Regions from separate parts of the Fictibacillus sp. b24 genome, predicted to be linked through region 4. Evidence: riboswitches for the same ligand, from Rfam matches in the RefSeq annotation. Region 4 holds a riboswitch; each other region holds the start of a gene.

Region 1 (5,674 bases), 610 kb from region 4:
CGGCGTTAGGATAACAGCTTACTGCTGTTGAAGACAAATGAGATAAGGAACGGATGTGATCCTGCATGAATTCAGGACCTGTTGCACAGTTTAATCCCACTGCAATTGGTTTCATATGCTTTAACGATATATAAAAAGCTTCAATCGACTGACCCGCAAGCGTAGTTCCCATCGGCTCGATCGTTCCAGACACCATGAGGGGAATCTCTTTGCCTGTTTGTTTCATTGCTTTCTCTATCCCTAGATAGCCCGCTTTTACATTCAACATATCTTGGCTTGTTTCCAAAAGAAGCAGATCCGCACCGCCATCAATCAACCCTCTTGCTTGTTCAGCATATGATTCACGTAAAGCATCGAACGTAGTACCCCCTGTAACACTGAGCGTTTTTGTTGTTGGACCGAGTGAGCCCGCAACAAAACGCGGCCATTCCTTTGTTGAAACAGCATTAGCTGCTTTTCTGGCAATGGAAGCTCCAAGCTTATTGATCTCATAAGCTCGATGTCCCAGTTTGTATTCATCGAGCACAAGATTCGTTCCACCGAATGTATTGGTTTCGATAATGTCAGCACCTGATTCAAGGTATTTATGGTGAATGGACAGGATAACATCAGGTCTTGTTACATTTAAATACTCATTACAGCCGTCATATTCTTCACCGCCAAAATCTTCTGGTGTAAGTTTTGCTTCTTGAAGCATCGTTCCCATAGCTCCATCCATGACTAAAATCTTTAACTTCAGTTGCTGTTCGATTGATGACTTAGGCATTCTGTGACCTCCTGGCTAGTAGTGATGGATGGTTCTCTTTCGCATAATGTGCTAATTCCACAGTTAGTTCATAACGCATGAATGGAGTGATCAAGTAGATGCCGTTAAAGAGTTCCATAGCTGTGTCTAATAATGATTTTGCGATCAGCAAACCTTCTTTCTGGGCTTGAGTAGGATCATCTTTAAACTTGCTCATGCGATCCCTCACAGAGTCAGAAAGCTTTATTCCTGGTACTTCGTGATGTAAAAACTCTGCGTTTTGTGATGAAGTTAGCGGCATGATGCCAATATAGATTGGTTGATCGATGTGTTTTGTTGCTTCATACGTTTCAATAAGTCTTTGCTCAGAAAAAACAGGCTGACTTATAAAGTAATCTGCGCCATAAGCAATTTTCTTTTCTAAACGATCGACGGCTTTGTCAATGGACCGGATATTCGGGTTGAAAGCAGCTCCGACCGTAAAAGAAGTTTTCTCTCCCAGCTCTTTTCCAGAAAGAGATGAACCCTGATTAAACTGTTTTATAAGTTTTATAAGTTCAAAAGATGTAACATCATATACGGACGAAGCACCTGGGAAATCTCCGACGCTTGCAGGATCTCCAGTAACTGCAAGTATGTCATGAATTCCATGTGTGTGAAGTCCCATCAAGTGAGACTGAAGACCAATTAAATTTCTGTCGCGGCACGTAATATGAACGAGCGGGCGAAGGTTCAGTTGCTTTTGAACAATTGATCCTAATGCAGAGTTACATACACGAGGTGAAGCAAGTGAATTGTCAGCGAGGGTAAGTGCATCGATTCCCGCTTCTTTTAAGGCTTTTGCTCCTTCCATAAAACGCGATGTGTCTAACTTGCGCGGGGGATCTAATTCAACAATGATGGATTGCTTTTTTTTAACTTCTTCACTAAGTGGCACGTAGTTAGGTTTTGATGCTGACTGAATAACCAATTTTCTTTTTACTTGCCTTACTTCTTTTTCTGTTACAGCCTCTAAGTCTTTAAGTTCTTGAGAGAAGGCACGAATATGAGCAGGTGTTGTACCACAACAGCCACCTAATAGACGAACACCTTGCTGTCTAAACATATGGGCACACTCTTTAAAATAATCAGCGTCTCCTTCATATATAAAACGGCCATCTGTATACGAAGGGAGCGACGCATTCGGAAACGCTGAAAGGAACGCGGAATTTGGCAATGCTACTTCCTCTAGCGTCTTTAGCATGTGATATGGCCCTAGACGGCAGTTTAAACCAACAACATCAGCTCCAATGTTCTCTAATCGGTTCAACGCTTCCGAGATCGGCGTACGGTCTTGCAAAAATCCGACTTCCTGCAATGACACTTGAGTAATAATAGGTAGAGAAGTTTCTTTTCTAGCAATCTCTAAAACCGTTTCAAGCTCTTGCAGGTCATAATACGTTTCTAACTGTATGCCGTCTACATTCTCCATTAATAAACAATATAACTGCTCGCGGAAACTGCGCTTGATTTCATCTAGTGAGATGCTATTAGGTTTAATACCACGTATTCCACCGATCGTACCCACAACATATTCATTTTGAGCTGCGTTTCTAGCAATTGAAACAGCCGCTTTATTAATCTCTTTTACATGATCTTGAAGGCCATAACGTTCGAGCTTCGAATAGTTCGCTGCATACGTATTGGTTTGAATGATGTCAGCTCCTGCATCTAGATAAGCACGATGAATGTTATAAATCTGGTCTGCTTGAGATAGATTTAACTCCTCATAACAAAAGTCAGATCCATAGGAATACAGAAGCGTACCCATCGCACCATCACCAATCAGTATCTTGTTTTGTTCTAAGTCTGTGATTAAACTCATGATAGCCTCCTATATAAAAAAATAAAAAAGCCTTCTATTAAAGAAGACTTTTTCTTATGCGCCGGGGTCTTCTTATCTTTACAAGTCCATAAGTGAACTCGCAGGAATTAGCACCATTTCAGCTTTGAAAAAGCTGCTGGTTGCTGAGGTATCATAGGGCCGCTCCCTCAACCTCTCTTGATAAGGTCTATTCTTTTGTTGTTTTACTAGCTAGGTTTCGATCAACTTTGTTCATTAGTGCCTGTTTATAGACATTTTGTTTTTCTTTATCATATAAAAAGCGGGAATCAGTTAGCTCTCTTAATAATGATCTTCGGCAAGCTTGCGGAAATTCCCTTTTTATAATTGCTCTGCATTCAAATAAAAAATCTAAATACGTTTCATAGTCTTCACTGTACGTTTGCTGCAGCTCTTTTTTTATTGATTTAGAAAGAATGGGACTAGCTCCTGAAGTAGAAACAGAAAGTACAAGCTTTCCTCTTTTTACAACACTCGGAACAATAAAGTTTCCTAATTCCATATGATCAGCCACATTTACGAGCTGATTCGGCTTTGCATGAGAAGCAATCCAAGAGTTAGTTTCTTTAGAGTTGGTTGCCGCAATGATTAGGAATGCTTCTTCCAAATCTACACGTTTCACTTCTCTTTCAATCCAAGTCAGCTTTTGTTCAAAATGCCATTCCTGAATCTCGTTAACAGCTGCTAGACTGATTACAGTAATTATAGCTTCTTCATTTAATAAATCTTTAATTTTACGATAAGCTACCAAACCCCCGCCTGCTACAATAACAGTTTTACCAGACAAGTTTACATGGATGGGATACATAGCATTCCTCGCTTTTTAAGAAAATGCATATTTCTTAGTCTCAAGTGTTTCATTGATACGTGTGAGTAAAACTTCTTTTAGGATCGGATGGTAGCCGAGCGTCTCACAAAGAGTTACGGTTTGTTTAGATTGTTGCTGATAATGGCTTATCGTACGTTTCATCCCGTTTATTAGTAGCCCTGAAAATAGAAGATACGGCACAACGATGACTTGGTCGTATAACTCGCGACTATTCCATAGAGCTTCCTCAAAGCTTGGGAATGAACCAGTTAGAAAACAAGCTTGAATACTAGGAATTCCGTAATGGTTTTGAACGTTAAACGCGATCTTCTCTAAGTCCCGCTTTACATCTGGATCGGTGCTGCCTCTGCCTACAAGGAGAATATGTGTATTTTTCTTTAGATTGATCGCACTGTTCATAATTCTCTCCCACAATAAATGCGGAATGGCTTCATGTACACCGAAGGGCCGCCCGTAAATCACTTCTACTCCTGGATATTTATTCTGCAAGTGGTGAAGTTCTTTCGGAATATCCATTTTTATATGATTAGCACTTAATAAGAAAACAGGAATAACAGAGATACTCGTCGCACCTTTTTGTATACACGTTTCAAACCCTTGACCTATAGATGGTTCAGCAAGCTCTAAAAAACAGATCTCTTTTATTGAAACATCAACTTGTGCCATACAAAGTCTCACAAATTTTTCCGCTTCCATTCGTCCTTTTTTTAGTCTTGTGCCATGACAGATAAAGAGCAATGCCTTCATTTACAAAGCCTCTCTTACTGCAGCAAGGTTGCTCGGTTCTTCATGCAGCTGTTCAAACCATTTCAGTTCACTGCGAAGACGAACAACTTCACCGACAATAATCATGCTCGGATTCTCAATTTGTTCTTTAACCACGATTTCCTCAATCGTATCCAGTGTACCTGTAACGGTTCGTTGACTTTCTAAAGATCCCCATTGAACAAGGGCAACTGGTGTTTCTTTGCTTTTTCCGTGTTTCGTCAACTGCTTGCAAATATAACCTAGGCTGCCCACTCCCATATAGATCGCTAATGTATCAATACCGTTCGCTAGACTCTCCCATTTCAGTTCATCTTCTTCACCTTTTTTACGATGACCTGTAACGATCGCAAAGCTTGAAGCGATGTTTCGATGTGTAACAGGAATACCTGCATAAGCTGGTGCTGCAATGCCTGATGTTATTCCAGGAATCACCTCAAACGGAATACGACTTTTTGCAAGCGTTTCTGCTTCTTCTCCCCCTCTACCAAACACAAATGGGTCTCCGCCTTTTAGCCGCGTAACTACTTTTCCTTTCAAAGCATGTTTGACTAAAAAGCTATTAATCGTTTCTTGTTTCATAAAATGGTAGTTTGGCAGTTTACCACAATATATTAAATCGCAATCCGGTTTTGCATAAGAGAGCAGTTCTTTGTTTACTAAGCGATCATATAAAATAACGTCTGCTTCTTCTATACAACGAAGACCTTTTACAGTTATCAATCCCGGATCACCCGGTCCAGCTCCGACAAGATATACTTTTCCCATCATCATCACTCCTTAAGGATTTAATATCGTTTCACGTTCATAAAGCACGAACCCGTTGCCCGTACGAATTCTTTTCTTTTCATAAAGAGAGATCTCGTCAACATCAGGCTGTTTCAAAAAATATTTCTCAAGTTCTATGTCAACTAATTGAAAAGCCTGTTCATCTGTAGAAGCGGCTATCACAACAGGAATAATCGTTGATTTTGAAATCACTTCAAATCTGTAAAGATACATGGCGAGACCCCCATTTTATGAGACTTTTTCTTCTAATTCTTCAGCAATCTGGTCAATATTACTTTGAAGCTGTTGTATACCAACTCGGTCTATATATTCAAAAAAGGTTTCTGATGGAAGTTTCGCAGCTTTAAAAGTTTTAAGAAAGCGCAGCAACACTTCATCAAGCAAATCCGCATGAAACTTTCCTTTTAGCTTTTCGTTAAACTTTCCTCCATCATCAAGTGTGCCTCCAACATAAATCTCAAAGGCTTGAACCATCTTTTTCTCTTTTGTTTTTAACAGTACGCCTTGTAGGCCAATATCTGCGATCTGACGCTGACCGCATGAGTTAGGGCAGCCTACCATATGAATTCTAACGGGAACGTCCAAGGCTATTCTTTGATCGAGAACTTCTGCGATTCGGCGCATCCGCTCTTTCGTTTCAACGAGCGCTAAATTGCAATACTCG
Region 2 (5,674 bases), 2.4 Mb from region 4:
CGGAATTCAACTACTTTCCAGAACAACAAAGTTTCCGAAAACAGCTTTTGATTTTTATAAACTAAAGGAGGAAAAACAAATGTTAGATTTAAAATTTGTTCGTGCTAATTTTGAAGAAGTAAAAGAAAAGTTATCTACTCGTGGTGAAGATCTTTCTGGATTGGATCAGTTTGAGGCACTAGACCAGCGCCGCCGTGAGTTGATCGGTGAAACGGAAGCTCTAAAATCTAAACGTAATGAAGTTTCTAAGCAGGTAGCGGAATTTAAGCGTGAGAAAAAGGACGCTGATCACCTAATTACAGAGATGCGTGAAGTAGGCGACAAGATTAAAACGATGGACGATGAACTGCGTCAAGTAGAAGAAGACCTTCACGGTATCATGCTGACGCTTCCTAACCTGCCGCATGAAAGTGTTCCTGTTGGTGAGACAGAGGATGATAACGTTCCAGTTCGTCACTGGGGTGAAGTACCTGAGTTTGCATTTGAAGCAAAAGCACACTGGGATATCGCAACGGATTTAAACATCGTTGATTTTGAACGCGGAGCGAAAGTGACTGGCAGCCGCTTCGCTTTCTACAAAGGTCTTGGAGCACGATTAGAGCGTGCCTTAATTAACTTTATGATGGACCTTCACGAAGACGAACACGGTTATACAGAGGTTCTTCCTCCGTACATGGTAAATCGTCAAAGCATGACAGGTACAGGACAGCTGCCAAAGTTTGAAGAAGACGCGTTTAAAATTCGCGAAGAAGACTATTTCTTAATTCCAACTTCTGAAGTTCCTGTAACGAACATGCACCGTGAAGAGATTTTAACAGCTGAAGAACTGCCGATCACATATGCAGCGTACAGCGCATGTTTCCGTTCTGAAGCAGGTTCTGCAGGACGCGACACGCGCGGTTTAATTCGTCAGCATCAGTTCAATAAAGTAGAGCTTGTTCGCTTCGTTAAACCAGAAGATTCTTATGACGAGCTTGAAAAGCTTACAGGACACGCTGAAAAAGTACTGCAGCTTCTTAACCTGCCGTACCGTGTACTCAGCATGTGTACAGCTGACCTAGGATTCACAGCTGCTAAAAAATACGATATCGAAGTATACCTGCCGAGCTACAGCGAGTACCGCGAGATTTCTTCTTGTTCTAACTTTGAAGATTTCCAAGCGCGCCGTGCTCAAATTCGTTTCCGCAGAGATGCAAAAGGGAAGCCGGAATTCGTTCACACACTTAACGGATCTGGGTTAGCAATCGGACGCACAGTCGCTGCAATCTTGGAAAACTACCAGCAAGAAGACGGCACGGTTGTGATTCCAGAAGTGCTTCGTCCTTACATGGGTAATAAGGAAGTAATTAAGTAAAATGAAGAGAGGGAAATCCCCTCTCTTTTTTTGAATTTTTTTCTCGAAAAGCGTTGACACTATATTCGTCCTCATGTTAATATAGTTCTTGTCAGTCACACGGAGGTATACCCAAGTCCGGCTGAAGGGATCGGTCTTGAAAACCGACAGGGGTTTAACGACCCGCGGGGGTTCGAATCCCTCTACCTCCTCCATATACATATTCAAACCACTTGATCTTACATCAGGTGGTTTTTTTGTTGTGTTTTTTGATGAAGGAGTGTCGACTTTTGCAGCAAGACTCAATTCTATAATTTTTGACTCAATAAGTTTTTATCAGATTTGATTTTAGTTTAAATGGCTGTTAAATAAAGAATTGATGCTTTTCAATCTTTTTTCATTCGCTTCTATGACAAGTTGGTTGAAGTGGAAGGTGAGAGACTCCTCGAAAATTGAACTTCAAATTTTCTTCGTGCGATGTGTCGCTGCCGTAGCCTTCCTTGTCCTGCGGGACAGGCGGGCAGTCCGAAAAGTGGAAGTGGCTCGTTCAGCCCCGACAAGCAAAAGGTGAAGGGGCTAGCAAGGCGCACTTTACCTTGTAGACCATTTAGCTTTTGACCTCGAGTGGCTTGCCACTGCAACTAGACAGGTGAGACACTTAAGAGTGAAACGTACGAATGTGGCTCACCGCCTGCCCTGCGGAAAGCGAAGCACCTGGAACATAGATCAACCACTTTCAAAAACATCAATGAATACGAAAACAGCCATTAAAAAAGCTTCCTTTACACAACTGCAATGTAAGCGCTAACACTTTAAAGTGATAAAATTTAGTATTGACAGAACTTTTAGACAGGGAGTATGATGACAACTATACTTAATTCAATATGAAATGCTTATTAAGAGAGACCGAGGGATCAGGCCCTATGACGTCCGGCAACCTCCATGATGGAACGGTGCCACTTCCTGCAGAATGATAGGTTCATTCTGGAAGATAAGTCGATGATTGCTTATTCGCCCTCTTCCATAGAATGAAGAGGGCTTTTTTATATGTTGAGGGGGAAGACAGATGATCGAGGTTAGAGAGGTAACCAAAATATATAAAGCAAAAGGAAAAGAAATCGTTGGCGTGAAGAATGTATCGCTATCAATAGACAAAGGGGAGATCTTTGGGATTGTCGGTTACAGCGGTGCCGGAAAAAGTTCACTTCTTCGCTGCCTGAATTTATTGGAAAAACCAACATCAGGGGACATACTCATCGACGGAGTATCGATAACCGCGTTAGGGAAAAAGGAGCTTCGGGAAGAGCGGCTTAAGATCGGCATGATCTTTCAGCACTTTTATCTGATCAGCGCAAAAACCGTTTTTGAAAATATCGCGTTTGCTTTAAAAGCGGCAGGAAAAACAAAAGATGAGATCAATCGCAAAACACAAGAGCTGTTGAAGATGGTCGGATTAGAAAATCAAAAAGATCAATATCCTTCTCAGTTGAGTGGCGGGCAGAAGCAGCGAGTCGGTATCGCGAGAGCTCTCGCCAATGACCCGAAGGTATTACTTTGTGATGAAGCTACATCTGCTCTTGATCCGAATACTACAAAGTCCATCCTTTCACTTTTAAAATCAATTAATAAAAAGTTAGGAATTACGATTGTACTCATCACACATGAGATGGAAGTCGTAAAGGAGATTTGCCACCGTATGGCTGTCATGCAGGATGGGGAGATCATTGAGTCAGGTGATGTTTATAACATTTTTGCAAATCCCGAAAAAGAATTAACGAAAACATTTATCAGTTCCGTTATACAGATGGATTTGCCAGAACCATTACTGAAGAATAGAAAAGGTACCGTGATAAAGATTCAATTTAAGGGAGCGATCGCAGAAGAAGCCGTTGTTTCTGAGCTTTTCCAAAACTTTAAAGTAAAAGGAAATATCCTTCACGGAAAGATTGAATATATCCAGGAAACGCCGCTCGGAATCTTTATTATGGAACTAATTGGTGATGAGACAGAGGTAAAACGAGCGATTACGTATATTGAAAGCCGTATAGAAAATCTTGAGGTGGTGAAGAACGTTGCTTGATTCAATATTTAACATTCTGCCAGATTTAAATAAGGCATTTTTTGAAACGTTGTATATGGTCGCCATATCACTAGGTGTTTCATTAATTGTGGGATTACCCCTTGGAATTATCCTGTTTGTTACTGACAAAGGTTTGTTGTTTGAGAACGTGTGGATCAAGCAGATAGCGGGTATACTTGTGAACTTGATCCGCTCTGTACCATTCATTATTTTATTAGTTGCTTTATTACCATTAACACAATTAATCACCGGAACAACGATTGGACCAACAGCAGCATCTGTCTCTTTATCAGTTGCAGCCATTCCGTTCTTTGCAAGGCTCGTAGAAACTTCTTTACGAGAAATCGATAAAGGAGTGATCGAAGCGGCAGTTGCAGTGGGTGCAACGCCATGGATGATCATTCGGGAAGTTCTCCTTCCAGAAGCGAAGCCAGGAATTGTTCAGGCGATAACGGTCACCGCAATCAGCTTACTTGGCTATTCAGCCATGGCCGGTATCGTCGGCGGCGGAGGGATCGGAGACTTCGCAATCCGCTTTGGTTACTATCGCTACGACAACACGATCATGCTCACAACTGTCGTTTTACTAATCGTCATCGTCCAGCTCATGCAAGTCATCGGAGACGGCGCAGCGAAGGCTGTGAATAAGAGATAATTTTTTTCACTAAAGGTAAGAGGCGATAAAGGCTTATCTTTAATCGGTTTTAACGATACACCATCGATAAGTTGGTTGAAGTGGAAGATGCGAGACTCCTACGGGACGAGCGGTCAGGTGGAGACTCCTAATGGCGCAAAGCGACAGGAGGCTCACCGTACGCCCCGTGGAAAGCGAGCATATGGAACGGAAACCAACAACATACAAGAGCATCTAGGATTTTCAAAAACAATTTTTAAAAGGGGATCAACATGAAAAAAATCATACTTACACTACTAACTGCACTGCTAGCTTTTGGTTTAGCTGGCTGCTCGTCATCATCAGATGCATCTAAAGACAAGGAAGTGACACTTGGAGCAACAGCGGGACCATATACAGACATGGTCAACAAAGCGATCAAGCCCTCCCTTGAGAAAAAAGGATATAAAGTTAAAGTGATCGAATTCAGTGATTACATTCAGCCGAACATGGCACTTTCTAAAGGAGATCTGGACGCTAACCTTTTTCAGCACAAAGTCTATATGGAGAATTTCGCTAAAGAAAAGAACTTAAAGCTTTCAGAAGTAATCATAGTTCCAACAGCACCGATGGGACTATATTCCGATAAGTTTAAATCTGTTGATGAGATTAAAGAAGGCAGTACGTTAGCCATTCCGAACGATCCTGTTAACTTAGCGCGTACCTTGATCATGCTTGAAGATGCAAAGCTGATTACGATCAAAGAAGGTATTAATCAACTGACTGCATCTGAAAAAGATGTTCAAGATAATCCAAAGAACTTAGTATTTAAACCATTAGAAGCAGCCCAGCTTCCACGTGCTGTACAAAGTGCGGATGTTGCAGCAGTTCCTGGTAACTTTGCTCTTGCTGCCAAAATGGACTTGCTTGATGCCATTCAATTAGAAAATATGCCAGATACGTACCGTAACCGTGTTGTTGTAAACACAAAAGACGTAGAATCAACCTTTGCAAAAGATATTAAAGAAGTGGTTGAATCCAAAGAGTTTGAAGAAGTAATTGATAAGGAGTTCAAAGGCTTCGGAAAACCCGAATGGATGAAGAAATAGATAAAACAAAACCCCGGACTCATAGAGTTGAGTTCCGGGGTTTTTATGTTTATATGCGAACTTCTCGTTTCGCTTCGATTTTTTGTGCAATCTTTTCTACGATATGATCAATCGATTCAGGATTTTCTCTTAGGTCGTAGTCGTTGATGTTTACGCGCAGCACAGGACAAGAATTGAAGGACGTAATCCACTTTTCATAGCGATCGTACATTTCTTCCCAATAAGAAACAGGTGTTTCTTGCTCCATCTTGCGGCCGCGTTTTTGAATACGAGCTAGAATATCATCAAGAGAACCTTCTAAATAGATCAAACAATCCGGCTGTGGAAAGTACGGTGTCATGACCATCGCTTCAAAAAGGTGAGTATATGTTTCATAATCCACTTCTGACATATTCCCTTTATCAAAGTGCATACGTGCAAAGATCCCTGTATCTTCATAAATGGAACGGTCTTGCACGAATCCTCCGCCATAATCGAACATTCTTTTTTGCTCTTTAAATCGCTCAGCTAAAAAGAAGATCTGCAGGTGAAAACTCCAG
Region 3 (5,674 bases), 2.3 Mb from region 4:
AGCGTTTTGTAGGCTTGCTTAATGTGCTCAACGTTAAAATAAATAACAGAGCTGGAATGAGCAAACTCCTCTTTCTCAGGCAGGGTTAACATGATTCTAAGTCCGTTGCAATCAAAGAACGCCATCGTATCTGTCTGAAATAATAGATTTAGTCCTAAGATGTCCTTATAGAAATGAATCGAGCGTGTGATGTCATGAACCGGTACGGCAAGCTGTCCCACTTTTTGAATAACATTCGTTTGAATGGTCATGGTTATCTCTCCCTTATTGTTTTCTTCATCATCATAAACTAACTTAGCGTTTGATTCTTATCCAATATCACCTTTTTTCGGTATTGAAGGGGAGAGAGTCCAACGTGCTGTTTAAACAATTTGCTAAATGAAACAGGATTGTTCAGCCCAATTTCAAACGTAATGTCGGTCATTGAGTAGTCAAGGTTCTGTAACAAAGATATGGATTTTTTAATACGCAGATCTGCAATGTGTTGAAAAGGTGTTCTTTTATAGATGGTAAAGTAGTTTCGTAATAGATGATTGGGCGATAAACAAGAGACAGCAGCAATTTCATCAAGAGAAATATCCTTTTTATCAAAAAAAGCACGAATGTATTCATGGGCTATGGAGATTCTTTTATAAATTTCCTCACGTGTAGATGGCTTTGCAGCATCCAGTTTGTTCACTTTTTCCCACGTATTCATTTGCTCAAATACAATAGACTGCATGATGAAATGAAATTGTTCATCTAGTAAGAGTGAATCATCTTTATATAGATAGGTTGACTTCTTTAACTGATTTAATTGATCGTTCAGAACAGAACTTTTTTGATAAGTTTTTTCAAAAAAAGAATCAGGTGTCTTGTTATGGAAAGGTTCATCCAGAAGCTTAATGGATGAATCAGACATGTTCCGAAAAATATCATCAGCAAATTTATCTTGAAAAAAAACACAAAAGGATTCAACTTCCGTTTGTTCATCAATAGTGATGGCGTAAGGACCTGCGTTTAGCAGCAGATAAAAATCATCTTCAACGGCAAAATAACCTTTATTCGTTTTGTAATGAGCTTTTCCGTTCGTGAAGGTCTTGATGGAGAGAAGCCCGTTTCCATGCCAATCGAATTGGTCACTCTGTGCGTGCAGAATATAATTCGATGCGATTTTCTCAGCCATTATGTTTTTTCTCCTATACAGAGTTTAATAGGGAAATTATACCTTATAAAGCAGTTCGTGTACGCGTTTGTTTTAGGAATGTTTCACATGAAACAATGAAAAAAAGCACGGGCTTATAAGCCAATGCTAAAGGTTTTTAGTATGAAAAGACGTTTCTTTTTGATGACTTTTTATCCGTTTTAACTGTGCAACAATAATGATGCTGATGATGACGAGTAAGAACCAAGAGCTGATCTTACCGAGATGAACAAGTGACCAAGAGGTTTGTTGATTCGGGTACTGCCATGCTCCTAAAAAGGTTGTAATGTTTTCTGCAATCCATATAAAAAACCCAATTAATAAAAACGAAAGAATGATAGGCATTTTATATACTTTGTTGAGAATTCGATAATGAACAGTTGTTTGATAGAAAATCGGAAAAAGAAGAGTAATCAATATCCATCTTGCATCGATTAAAAAATGATGAGTAAAGAAATTCATATAGATCAGAAAACATATTCCAAAAGCGTACAGGGGTTTGGGCCATCCTGTAATGTGAAGATCTAATCGTCTCCAGCTCTGACAGATATAGCTTGCAACACTTGCATACATAAAGCCGCTGTAGAGGGGAACTCCATAGATCTTTGTATATGCTTCTTCTGGATAGCTCCACGAGCCCATATGAACCTTAAACAATTCTAGAGCAAGACCGATCAAGTGAAAGACACAAATGACTTTAAGTTCATCCATCGTTTCTAGTTTTGTCAGGATCATAACGATCTGGGTCAGCAAGCAAACGATTAGGATAAAATCGTATCGTGGTATAAGAGGGATGCTGATAAACTTTGAAAGTGCTAAAGCACCAAAGATAACGACAGGAAAGATACAAGAAAGTGCTTGTAAGTATGTGAACTGAACGAGCGCCCTCATGAGCCAACCACCTTTTTATAGATTAAAATGGAAATATATTGTATCTATAATAACCTATGGTGTTCAGAAGCACATCATACAAAAAGCTGTTTATTTTAACAGGGATCTGTCAGTTGACAGATTCATGTTAGTCTTGTAAAAAAGAGCTTACCTCTTTGTCAGTGCTGCATCAGCTAGTGAATAAACTATTGCATCATCTGTTGGTGGATTATGAAGACCGGCTCTTACATCTCGAAAGTGCCGTTGAAGCGGATTTTGTACAGAAAGACTTCTAGCCCCAACGATTCTCATCGCGAGATCAACCACTCTGTTCGCGCTGTTTGTTACAGAATGCTTAACTGCAGCGAGTTCTGTACCTAGATTCTGACGTTGTTCAGGGTGGTTTACCCATTTTTCAGCAACGGCGTGAAGAATCGTTCTTGCTTGAAATAGCTCAAGTTCGATCTTGCCAATCTTTCTTCTCACTTCTGGCACATCTGAGATAGGTCCTGATAAGGTGTTAGGGCTATACTCTGACGCAAATTCAATTGCGTAATTCCGTGCTGCTCTTGCGATACCTAGATAAACTGCAGGCACTTGCAGATACCAGCCTTTAGGTACGATGTTTTTCCCATCTTCTACGACAAGTAAATTTTCCTCAGGTACATAAACGTCGTTCAATAGGAGATCATCACTTTTTGTTCCTCTCATCGAGATGCTGTCCCATGTTTCTTTTACAAAAACCCCTTTTTCTTTGTGATTTACTAAGAAAAATCCTTTATGATTGGTTTCTGAGATTGTGGCTGTGATGACCGAGTAATCAAGGGCTTCTGCCATAGAAGTAAAAGCCTTGCTTCCGTTAATCAGCCATCCGTCTGCTTTCTTGACTGCTGTTGTAGTAGGTATACCCCCTCGAGAGGGACTTCCTGTCGCGCGCTCTGTTTGTGCCAAGTTAATGAGTGCTTTTTGTTCAACAACTTTTCGGCTAAGATTAGCGAACGCGTCGCCTTTCCAATGCCGGTTTTCTGCCGCCTCTAAAAGTGTACCCAGATGCCACCCAAGAGAGAGGGCAGTAGGAGCATCTCCCTCAGCTAAGTGCTCTTGAATGGTTAAAAACTCAAGAAGATTTAATCCTTTACCACCATATTCTTTTGGGATGGTGAGTGAAAGGAAATCATGATCCTTCAGGTCTTGAAAGTTCTCATATGGGAAAATTCCTTCTCGATCTACATGTTCTGCTCGTTTCTTAAAGTTTTCTTTTAGTGATAGGGCGGTGTTTATAGTCTCTTCAAAAGTATCTTTTTGGATGGTTTTTCTCAAAGGTATGCTCATGTTTGCCTCCTATAGTTTTTGGAAATAAGTTGGATTTTGTATTTGGCTTACATAAAGGACTTCACTGACCCGTTGATTGGAGTGTAAGGTGGGAGACTCCTGCGGGACAGGTAGGCAGGTGAGACACTTAAAAGTGAAGCGTACGAATGTGGCTCACCGCCTGCCCCGCGGAAAGCGAGCACCTGGAACGGAAATCAACCGCTCACATGACATCGAAGTACAACCAAGCACAAAAAAGCCCTCTTTCAAAGACGAAAGAGGACGTAGATTCCATGTGCTAACACGCTCTCTCATCTATCAGACATTCAAAGAACATCTGCTGGAATTAGCACCTTTCTTTTAATAAAAGCGGTTGCTGCAGGATCGTAGGACCAGTTCCTCCCCTGACTCTTGATAAGATACAATATTTAATTATTAGTCATCACTATAGAGGATAAAACAAACCGCTGTCAACAAAAAAACTGATTGTTAAGAAAATTAATTTATTTCTCTAAATTCCATTGACAGGTTATTTTTATTCCTGTATATTTCGTTACTAAATTGAATATTATCGATTCCTTATCGAGAGAGGTGGAGGGACTGGCCCTTTGAAGCCTCGGCAACAACTATTTTTAGTACTGTGCCAATTCCAGCAAGCTAGTAGCTTGAAAGATAAGAGGAGATCTATATACGTATGTTTATTTAACGTATTTTTAAACCTCTTCTTAATTTGAAGAGGTTTTTTCATTTTCTCTTGGAACGGGTACAAAAAAATTCTATGCAACGGAGGAAACAATTTTGAGTAAAGAAATTTTGTTTAACGCGTTTGAGATGACGAGTGCCATGCATAATTCTCATGGCCTTTGGAAGCACCCGGAGAACAAGAGACATAGAAACTACAAGAATCTGAATTATTGGATTGAATACGCAAAACTTCTAGAAAAAGGAAAGTTTGATGCTGTGTTTTTTGCAGATGTGCTCGGCGTATATGACGTGTACAAAAAAAGCAAGCATCCGTCAATCCGTGATGGATTGCAAGTGCCGCTGAATGATCCAGCGCTTCTCATATCTGCGATGGCGAGTGTTACAGAAAATCTATCGTTTGCCGTAACGGTTAGTACTACGTATGAACAGCCCTTTGGCAACGCGAGACGTTTTTCCACACTTGATCACTTAACAAAAGGTCGTATCGCTTGGAATGTGGTCACGTCTTACTTGCCGAACGCTGCAAGGAATTTTGGTTTAGAAGATATGATTAAACATGATGAGAGGTACAACATCGCTGATGAATATTTAGAAGTGTCATACAAGCTTTGGGAAAGCAGCTGGGAAGATGGTGCATTTATTGAAGACCCCGAAAACAATACGCTTGTAGATCCTGAGAAAGTTCATGAGATTAATCATAAAGGACAATATTTTAATGTCGAAGGACCACATTTAAGTGAGCCTTCGCTACAAAGAACACCTGTGATTTATCAAGCTGGAACGTCAGAGCGAGGCCGTGATTTTGCAGCAAAGCATGCAGAGTGTATCTTCGTTGGCGGCCCAACACCTCAAAGAATTCGCTATTATACGAACGACATTCGAGAGCGTGCAGAAAAACACGGTCGAAACCCTGAAAACATCAAAATTTTTTCATTCTTAAACGTGGTGGTCGGAAAAACAACAGAAGAAGCAGAAGAAAAGTTTAAAGAATATGCAAGCGTATGGAGTGCTGATGCTGCAAAAGCACAATACGGGGCAAGCGGTTATGATATTGCAGAATATGAAGAATTAGATCCAGATACTCCTTTTGGATACAACAAATCAACAGAAGGCGGACATTATAAAGCTGCAACGCTTACTACGGATGCTCCGAAACCTTTGACAGTAGGAGAGGTATTGAATCGCTTCGAGTCCCCTGACAGAGGAAGTTTTATCATCGGCAACCCAGAAGAGGTAGCAGATGGCATCCAAGCACAGTTTGAAGAGTCTGGAGTGGACGGGTTCAACTTAAATCACCTTGTAACACCTGGAGATTTAGAGTCTTTTGTGGAGTTAGTTGTTCCTGTTCTTCAAGAGAGAGGTCTTTACAAAAAAGAATACAACAAAGGCACACTACGCGAAAAATTATTTCCTAACGGGGAGTCGTTATTGCCAAAAGACCATCCTGGGGCAAAATATAGACGAGTTTTTGCAGAAAGCAGATAAAAATGAAAGAAGTGGGGAGAGAGATAAATTGAAAAGATATTCGTTATTTACTATTGCAGCTATCTTTATTATCGTACTGTTGACAAGCTGTGGTTCATCAGAAGAAGGTGCAACAAAGAA
Region 4 (5,674 bases):
TAGCACGCGCGATAAGAAGTGCCCTCCAGTGTGTCTGTCTTTGGATCGGCCACTGTGCCGGAACGAACAAAATTTTTGCTCCATTAACAAACGGTGCACGAATCCATTCTGGAAAACGAATGTCATAACAGATTGCAGCAGAAGAAAGATTGCCGTCAATTGTAAACAGACTGCTGTTTTTTCCAGGTGAGATGTATTTCTCTTCTTCCATTAGCGTAATCAGGTGAGCCTTTGAATAAGTGCCGATATGCTCTCCGTTTCGGTTAAAAGTAAGGGATGTATTGTATACAGAGTTGCCGTCCCGAAACGCGACAGATCCACCGACAATATTAATATTAAGCTCTTTTGATAGTTTGCTTAGCCAGTTTTTAGCACGCTCTCCATAGTGATCACTAATCTGATCTAAGCGAGTTAAGTCATATCCTGTATCCCAAAGTTCTGGCAGAATAATCGTATCAGGATGATGCGCATTTACCGTCTCACGTATTTTAGTGTCAATGTGTTCATAGTTTTTATCAGGATTGCCATACTGGACATCTACTTGTATACAGGCAATTTTCATAATTGGACCCCCATCGTGTAAAAAAGTCTTTACAGAATTTCCTTAAGCGTATAACATAACTGATTAGAATTTCAAGAACATTCAAATTAGACTGGAAGTGATCGATGTGAAACGTTTTGAACAGGCCGAAGTAATGGGGAAGCTGCCAGAGCAATTTTTCGCCAAGCTTGTAAAAAAAGTATCTCACTATGTAGAACAAGGCTATGACGTTATTAATCTTGGACAAGGAAATCCAGATCAGCCAACGCCTCAGCATATTGTTGAAGCTCTAAAAGAGGGGGCTGACAGACCTGATTATCATAAATACTCACCGTTTCGCGGACATGGATTTTTGAAGCAGGCAGCTGCAGATTTTTATAAACGAGAATATGGTGTGTCACTCGATCCAGAGAAAGAAGTTGCCGTACTCTTTGGTGGAAAAGTGGGTTTAGTAGAGTTATCACAGTGCTATTTAAATCCAGGGGATGTTGCGCTCGTTCCGGACCCAGGATATCCGGACTATTGGTCAGGTGTAGCGATGGCAGGAGCGAAAATGGAGACGATGCCGCTTCGGCAAGAAAACGATTTTTTGCCGCGTTATGATGAACTTTCACATTCGGTGCTTGATGCAGCAAAACTTATGTTTTTAAACTATCCGAATAACCCGACAGCTGGAGTAGCCAGTGAAGCATTTTTTGAAGAGACCATCGAGCTTGCTAAAAAGCATGATATTTTAGTTTGTCATGACTTCGCGTATGGTGCGATCGGATTTGATGGGGAAAAACCTATTAGCTTTTTACAAGCTGAAGGAGCAAAGGACGTAGGAATTGAAATTTATACGCTTTCTAAAACGTACAACATGGCAGGATGGCGCGTTGGGTTTGCTGTCGGCAACGCATCTGTTATCGAATCTATTAATCTGCTGCAAGATCATTTTTATGTGAGCTTGTTTGGAGCGGTGCAGTATGCAGCAGCAGAAGCACTGAACGGTTCACAGGAATGTGTGGATGAATTGGTCGAGACTTATGAAAGACGACGTGATGCGTTCATCGGGCGTTTGAATGAAAACGGATGGAACGTGGAAGCTCCAAAAGGATCCTTCTTCTGCTGGCTTCCTGTACCAGAAGGATACACATCTGAAACATTCGCAGACTATTTGCTGGAGAAAGCCCACGTTGTAGTTGCACCAGGAATTGGGTTCGGAAGTGAAGGCGACAACTATGTCCGCGCTGGCCTTTTGACATCTGAAGAACGATTGATTGAAGCTGCTGACAGAATTACTAGGCTGTTTTAGAAGGCTATTTTAAAAGTTCCTTCATGGACAGTTGATTGAAGTGGAAGATGCGAGACTCCTGCGGGACGAGCGGGCAGTACGAAAAGTGGAAGTGGCTCGTTCAGCCCCGACAAGCAAAAGGTGAATGGGCTAGGAAGGCGCTCTTTGCCTTCTGGACCATTTAGCTTTTGACCTCGAGGGGCTAGCCACTGCAACTAGACAAGTGAGACACTTAAAAGTGAAACGTAACGAATGTGGCTCACCGCCTGCCCCGCGGAAAGGGAGCACCTGGAACGGAAATCAACCACTCTCAAGAGCAACAAAGTATATCTTAAAAGCAACTTCTAGAAAAAAATTGGTTGACAGATTCTTCATGCCCTGTCATAATCACAATTAAAATTATATTCTAACAATTTGCACTCTTATTAAGAGCAGGTGGAGGGACTAGCCCGATGAAACCCGGCAACCATTCAGCTTTTTTATTTAGCTGAAAACGGTGCTAATTCTTGCAGCCTTACGAAATCAGGCTGAGAGATAAGAGGAAGCGGAACTGTCACTATTATGACGCCCCTTCCTCGTGAAGGGGCTTTTTGCGCGTTTGAAAGGAGTTAAACCAACATGAGTAAAATTACAGCGACGTACTTAGTACATGACAAAAAAGAAAACTTAGAGAAAAAAGCAGAAGGAATTGCACTCGGTCTGACCGTCGGTTCCTGGACAGATCTTCCTCAGCTCGAGCAGGATCAACTTTTAAAACATAAAGGAATCGTTGAAGAAGTGATTGAACTTCCTGGAGATGTAGCTGCTGATCAGTATCTAGGCAGCAAAAGAACTAGAGGTTTGCTAAAGATTTCATATCCTTCAGCCAACTTTTCTAACGATCTCCCGGCCATCCTTACTACAGTTTTCGGAAAGCTTTCTTTAGATGGAGAGATCAAGCTGATAGATTTAGAATTTGATAAACAGTTAGAACAAAGTTTTCCAGGTCCAAAATACGGTATTTCCGGAATACGAGATATTCTTGGTGTTCAAGATCGCCCTCTTGTAATGAGCATCTTTAAAGGAGTTCTTGGTAAAGACCTTTCATTCTTTAAACAGCAGCTTTATGAACAGGCATTAGGCGGCGTGGACCTTGTAAAAGATGACGAAATTTTGTTTGACAATCCGCTTACTCCTTTTGAAGAACGAATTAAGACGGCAAAAGAAGTGTTGGATTCCGTTCAGAATCGTACAGGTGAAAAGACACTTTATGCGGTGAACCTGACAGGCAGAACAAGTGAGCTTCGTGATAAAGCAAGACGCGCAGCAGAATTAGGTGCGAATGCATTATTGTTCAACGTTCTGTCCTATGGGCCAGATGTGCTGCAAGAATTGGCAGAGGACAAAGAGATTCCGCTGCCAATCATGGCGCATCCGGCATTATCGGGAGCGATTGGCTCATCTTCCCTTTACGGAATCGGGTATTCAGTTTTGCTAGGAAAACTGCTTCGCTATGCTGGAGCTGACCTTGTGTTGTTCCCGTCTCCATATGGAAGTGTGGCGCTCGATCGCAATGAAACATTAAGCATAGCTGATTCATTAACGACAGACGTTATTTCACTGAAAAAGTCATTCCCGGTACCGTCAGCAGGTATCCACCCAGGTTTAACTCCCGTTTTATATAACGATTTTGGCGTAGATAGCGTCATTAATGCAGGTGGCGGAATTCATGGGCATCCTGATGGAGCAGCAGGCGGTGCAAGAGCGTTCCGTCAGGCTGTAGATGCGGTTGTGAAAGGTGAAGACTTTGAACAATACGCAGAGAAACACGCTGAACTTCAAAAAGCCCTTGAGCTATGGGGAGGGGTGCCGGTTAAATGACGAGAAATGGATCTGTAATCTTTTGCGATTTTGACGGCACAGTTACCGAAAAGGATAACATTGTCGCGATCATGGAGGAGTTTTCGCCTGATGGCTGGCAACCAATCGTGAAAGATATATTGAATGAAACCATCTCCATCCGTGAAGGGGTTGGAAGGATGTTTTCAAGAATATCTTCAGATAAAAAGCAAGAAATTATCGAATTCGTATTAACCCGTTCTAAGATTAGAGACGGCTTTCAGGAGTTTATTGATTTTACCAAAGCTGAAAAAATACCGCTTTATATCGTAAGCGGGGGAATTGATTTTTTTGTCAATCCTGTCCTGGAAAACAAAATTATGCCTGAGCACATTATCTGCAATGCTAGTGACTTTTCAGGTGACACGATAAAAATTCTATGGCCGAACGCATGTGATGATTTGTGTACGAACGATTGCGGCTGCTGCAAGCCCTCTGTCATTCGTCGATTGGATCATCAGTACAGAGATGCAGAAAAAATTGTAATCGGCGATTCAATCACCGATTTGCAAGCTTCCAAATTAGCTGACTTCGTTTTTGCAAGAGACTACCTGATTGAAAAATGTGAGGAAAACCAAATTTCTTACACACCTTTTGAAACGTTTCATGACATTATTCATGCATTAGAGAAAAGAGGTGTACGAAGTTGAGTAAACAACAGCGCTGGAATGAGCTTGCTGATGTAAAAGATGAACTCGCTGCACGAGATTGGTTTCCAGGCACAAGCGGGAATGTTTCTATAAAAGTCAGTGAATCACCGCTTGCCTTTTATGTATCAGCAAGCGGAAAGGATAAAACGAAACGTACTTCTGAAGACTTTCTTCTAGTTGATGAGTATGGCAGACCAGTTGAAGAAACTCAACTTAAAGCTTCAGCAGAAACAGGCATTCATTGTGAAGTCTATCGCTTAACAGATGCTGGCTGCTGTTTGCACGTTCATACGGTTGAGAACAACTTGATCTCAGAGTTGTATGGAGATCAAGGGGAAATTACTTTCCAAGGTCAGGAGCTGATTAAAGCATTCGGAATTTGGGAAGAAGACGGCAGAATAACTGTTCCTATCGTGGAAAATTATGCAGATTTAATAAAGCTTTCTGAAGCCGTTGGTGCAGTAATAAAGCCTGACACGAAAGCAGTACTTATTCGAAATCACGGTATCACTGTATGGGGCAGAAACGCATTTGAAGCGAAGAAGCACCTAGAAGCTTTTGAGTTTTTATTTTCTTACCACTTAAAATTGCAAACTCTATCTTTTTTTAATAAAAATAACTCATTTGGAGGCGTTAAAAATGGCACAACTACGATTTCATGATAACAACGAAAGAATTGAAAACCAAAGTGAAGTAGAAGCTTATTTAAACTCACAGGAAGTTATTTACGAAAAATGGGACATTGAAAAGCTTCCGGCACATCTTCGCGAGAACTACGCGTTAAGTGATGAAGATAAAGCAGAAGTGATTCAAACTTTCCGCAGCGAGATCGACGATATTTCTGAGCGCAGAGGATATGTTACTGAAGATGTAATTTCTCTCTCTGACGCAACACCGAACTTAGATGAACTTCTGAAAAATTTTTTAGCAGAACACCACCACACAGATGACGAAGTTCGCTTTATCGTTTCAGGACACGGGATTTTTGCCATTGAAGGGCCAAACGGAAGGTTTTTTGATGTAGAACTAGAGCCAGGAGACTTGATCTCGGTTCCAGAAAACTTCCGTCATTACTTCACACTGCAAGCAGACCGCAAAGTAGTAGCGGTACGAATTTTCAAATCAAAAGAAGGCTGGGTTCCGATCTACGATAAAGAGCCACAAGAAGCTAAATAATGTTAAGGAAGCATACCTTTTTTTTTTGAAAGGTGTGCTTTTTTATAGAATGAACCCTATTTCTATAAATCTAGATGACGTCGGAAGCTCGTTCAGCGGCATTTATGCTCGCTGAACGAGCGCAAAATGAGATTTACGAGCGCAAAATGAGATTTA

The links. Region 4 has a riboswitch for S-adenosylmethionine ahead of QUF49_RS12565 (2,3-diketo-5-methylthiopentyl-1-phosphate enolase). Riboswitches for the same ligand answer to the same signal wherever they lie in the genome.
Region 1: linked by a shared signal. The riboswitch ahead of QUF49_RS09455 (bifunctional homocysteine S-methyltransferase/methylenetetrahydrofolate reductase) and the one ahead of QUF49_RS12565 (2,3-diketo-5-methylthiopentyl-1-phosphate enolase) in region 4 are both predicted to bind S-adenosylmethionine.
Region 2: linked by a shared signal. The riboswitch ahead of QUF49_RS00480 (methionine ABC transporter ATP-binding protein) and the one ahead of QUF49_RS12565 (2,3-diketo-5-methylthiopentyl-1-phosphate enolase) in region 4 are both predicted to bind S-adenosylmethionine.
Region 3: linked by a shared signal. The riboswitch ahead of QUF49_RS00925 (acyl-CoA dehydrogenase family protein) and the one ahead of QUF49_RS12565 (2,3-diketo-5-methylthiopentyl-1-phosphate enolase) in region 4 are both predicted to bind S-adenosylmethionine.

Annotation. Positions count from the first base shown of each region.
Region 1 covers NZ_JAUCES010000005.1:1,818,625-1,824,298, reverse strand. Annotated here, with positions in the region: gene metH (methionine synthase) at 1-766, opposite strand, end outside; gene QUF49_RS09455 (bifunctional homocysteine S-methyltransferase/methylenetetrahydrofolate reductase) at 759-2,609, opposite strand; SAM riboswitch class I at 2,679-2,796, opposite strand; gene QUF49_RS09450 (precorrin-2 dehydrogenase/sirohydrochlorin ferrochelatase family protein) at 2,797-3,435, opposite strand; gene QUF49_RS09445 (sirohydrochlorin chelatase) at 3,451-4,203, opposite strand; gene cobA (uroporphyrinogen-III C-methyltransferase) at 4,204-4,989, opposite strand; gene QUF49_RS09435 (DUF3906 family protein) at 5,002-5,223, opposite strand; gene QUF49_RS09430 (nitrite/sulfite reductase) at 5,239-5,674, opposite strand, start outside.
Region 2 covers NZ_JAUCES010000005.1:69,878-75,551, reverse strand. Annotated here, with positions in the region: gene serS (serine--tRNA ligase) at 80-1,354, shown strand; tRNA gene QUF49_RS00495 (tRNA-Ser) at 1,456-1,548, shown strand; gene QUF49_RS00490 (hypothetical protein) at 1,767-1,904, shown strand; gene QUF49_RS00485 (hypothetical protein) at 1,983-2,141, shown strand; SAM riboswitch class I at 2,224-2,331, shown strand; gene QUF49_RS00480 (methionine ABC transporter ATP-binding protein) at 2,400-3,413, shown strand; gene QUF49_RS00475 (methionine ABC transporter permease) at 3,406-4,068, shown strand; gene QUF49_RS00470 (hypothetical protein) at 4,156-4,323, shown strand; gene QUF49_RS00465 (MetQ/NlpA family ABC transporter substrate-binding protein) at 4,320-5,135, shown strand; gene QUF49_RS00460 (deoxynucleoside kinase) at 5,185-5,674, opposite strand, start outside.
Region 3 covers NZ_JAUCES010000005.1:157,559-163,232, forward strand. Annotated here, with positions in the region: gene QUF49_RS00910 (VOC family protein) at 1-245, opposite strand, end outside; gene QUF49_RS00915 (helix-turn-helix domain-containing protein) at 290-1,165, opposite strand; gene QUF49_RS00920 (DUF817 domain-containing protein) at 1,292-2,074, opposite strand; gene QUF49_RS00925 (acyl-CoA dehydrogenase family protein) at 2,222-3,385, opposite strand; SAM riboswitch class I at 3,673-3,785, opposite strand; SAM riboswitch class I at 3,941-4,043, shown strand; gene QUF49_RS00930 (LLM class flavin-dependent oxidoreductase) at 4,163-5,554, shown strand; gene QUF49_RS00935 (MetQ/NlpA family ABC transporter substrate-binding protein) at 5,583-5,674, shown strand, end outside.
Region 4 covers NZ_JAUCES010000005.1:2,424,168-2,429,841, reverse strand. Annotated here, with positions in the region: gene QUF49_RS12580 (carbon-nitrogen family hydrolase) at 1-562, opposite strand, end outside; gene QUF49_RS12575 (pyridoxal phosphate-dependent aminotransferase) at 669-1,835, shown strand; gene QUF49_RS12570 (hypothetical protein) at 2,038-2,211, shown strand; SAM riboswitch class I at 2,234-2,355, shown strand; gene QUF49_RS12565 (2,3-diketo-5-methylthiopentyl-1-phosphate enolase) at 2,433-3,674, shown strand; gene QUF49_RS12560 (2-hydroxy-3-keto-5-methylthiopentenyl-1-phosphate phosphatase) at 3,671-4,342, shown strand; gene QUF49_RS12555 (methylthioribulose 1-phosphate dehydratase) at 4,339-5,004, shown strand; gene QUF49_RS12550 (1,2-dihydroxy-3-keto-5-methylthiopentene dioxygenase) at 4,982-5,518, shown strand.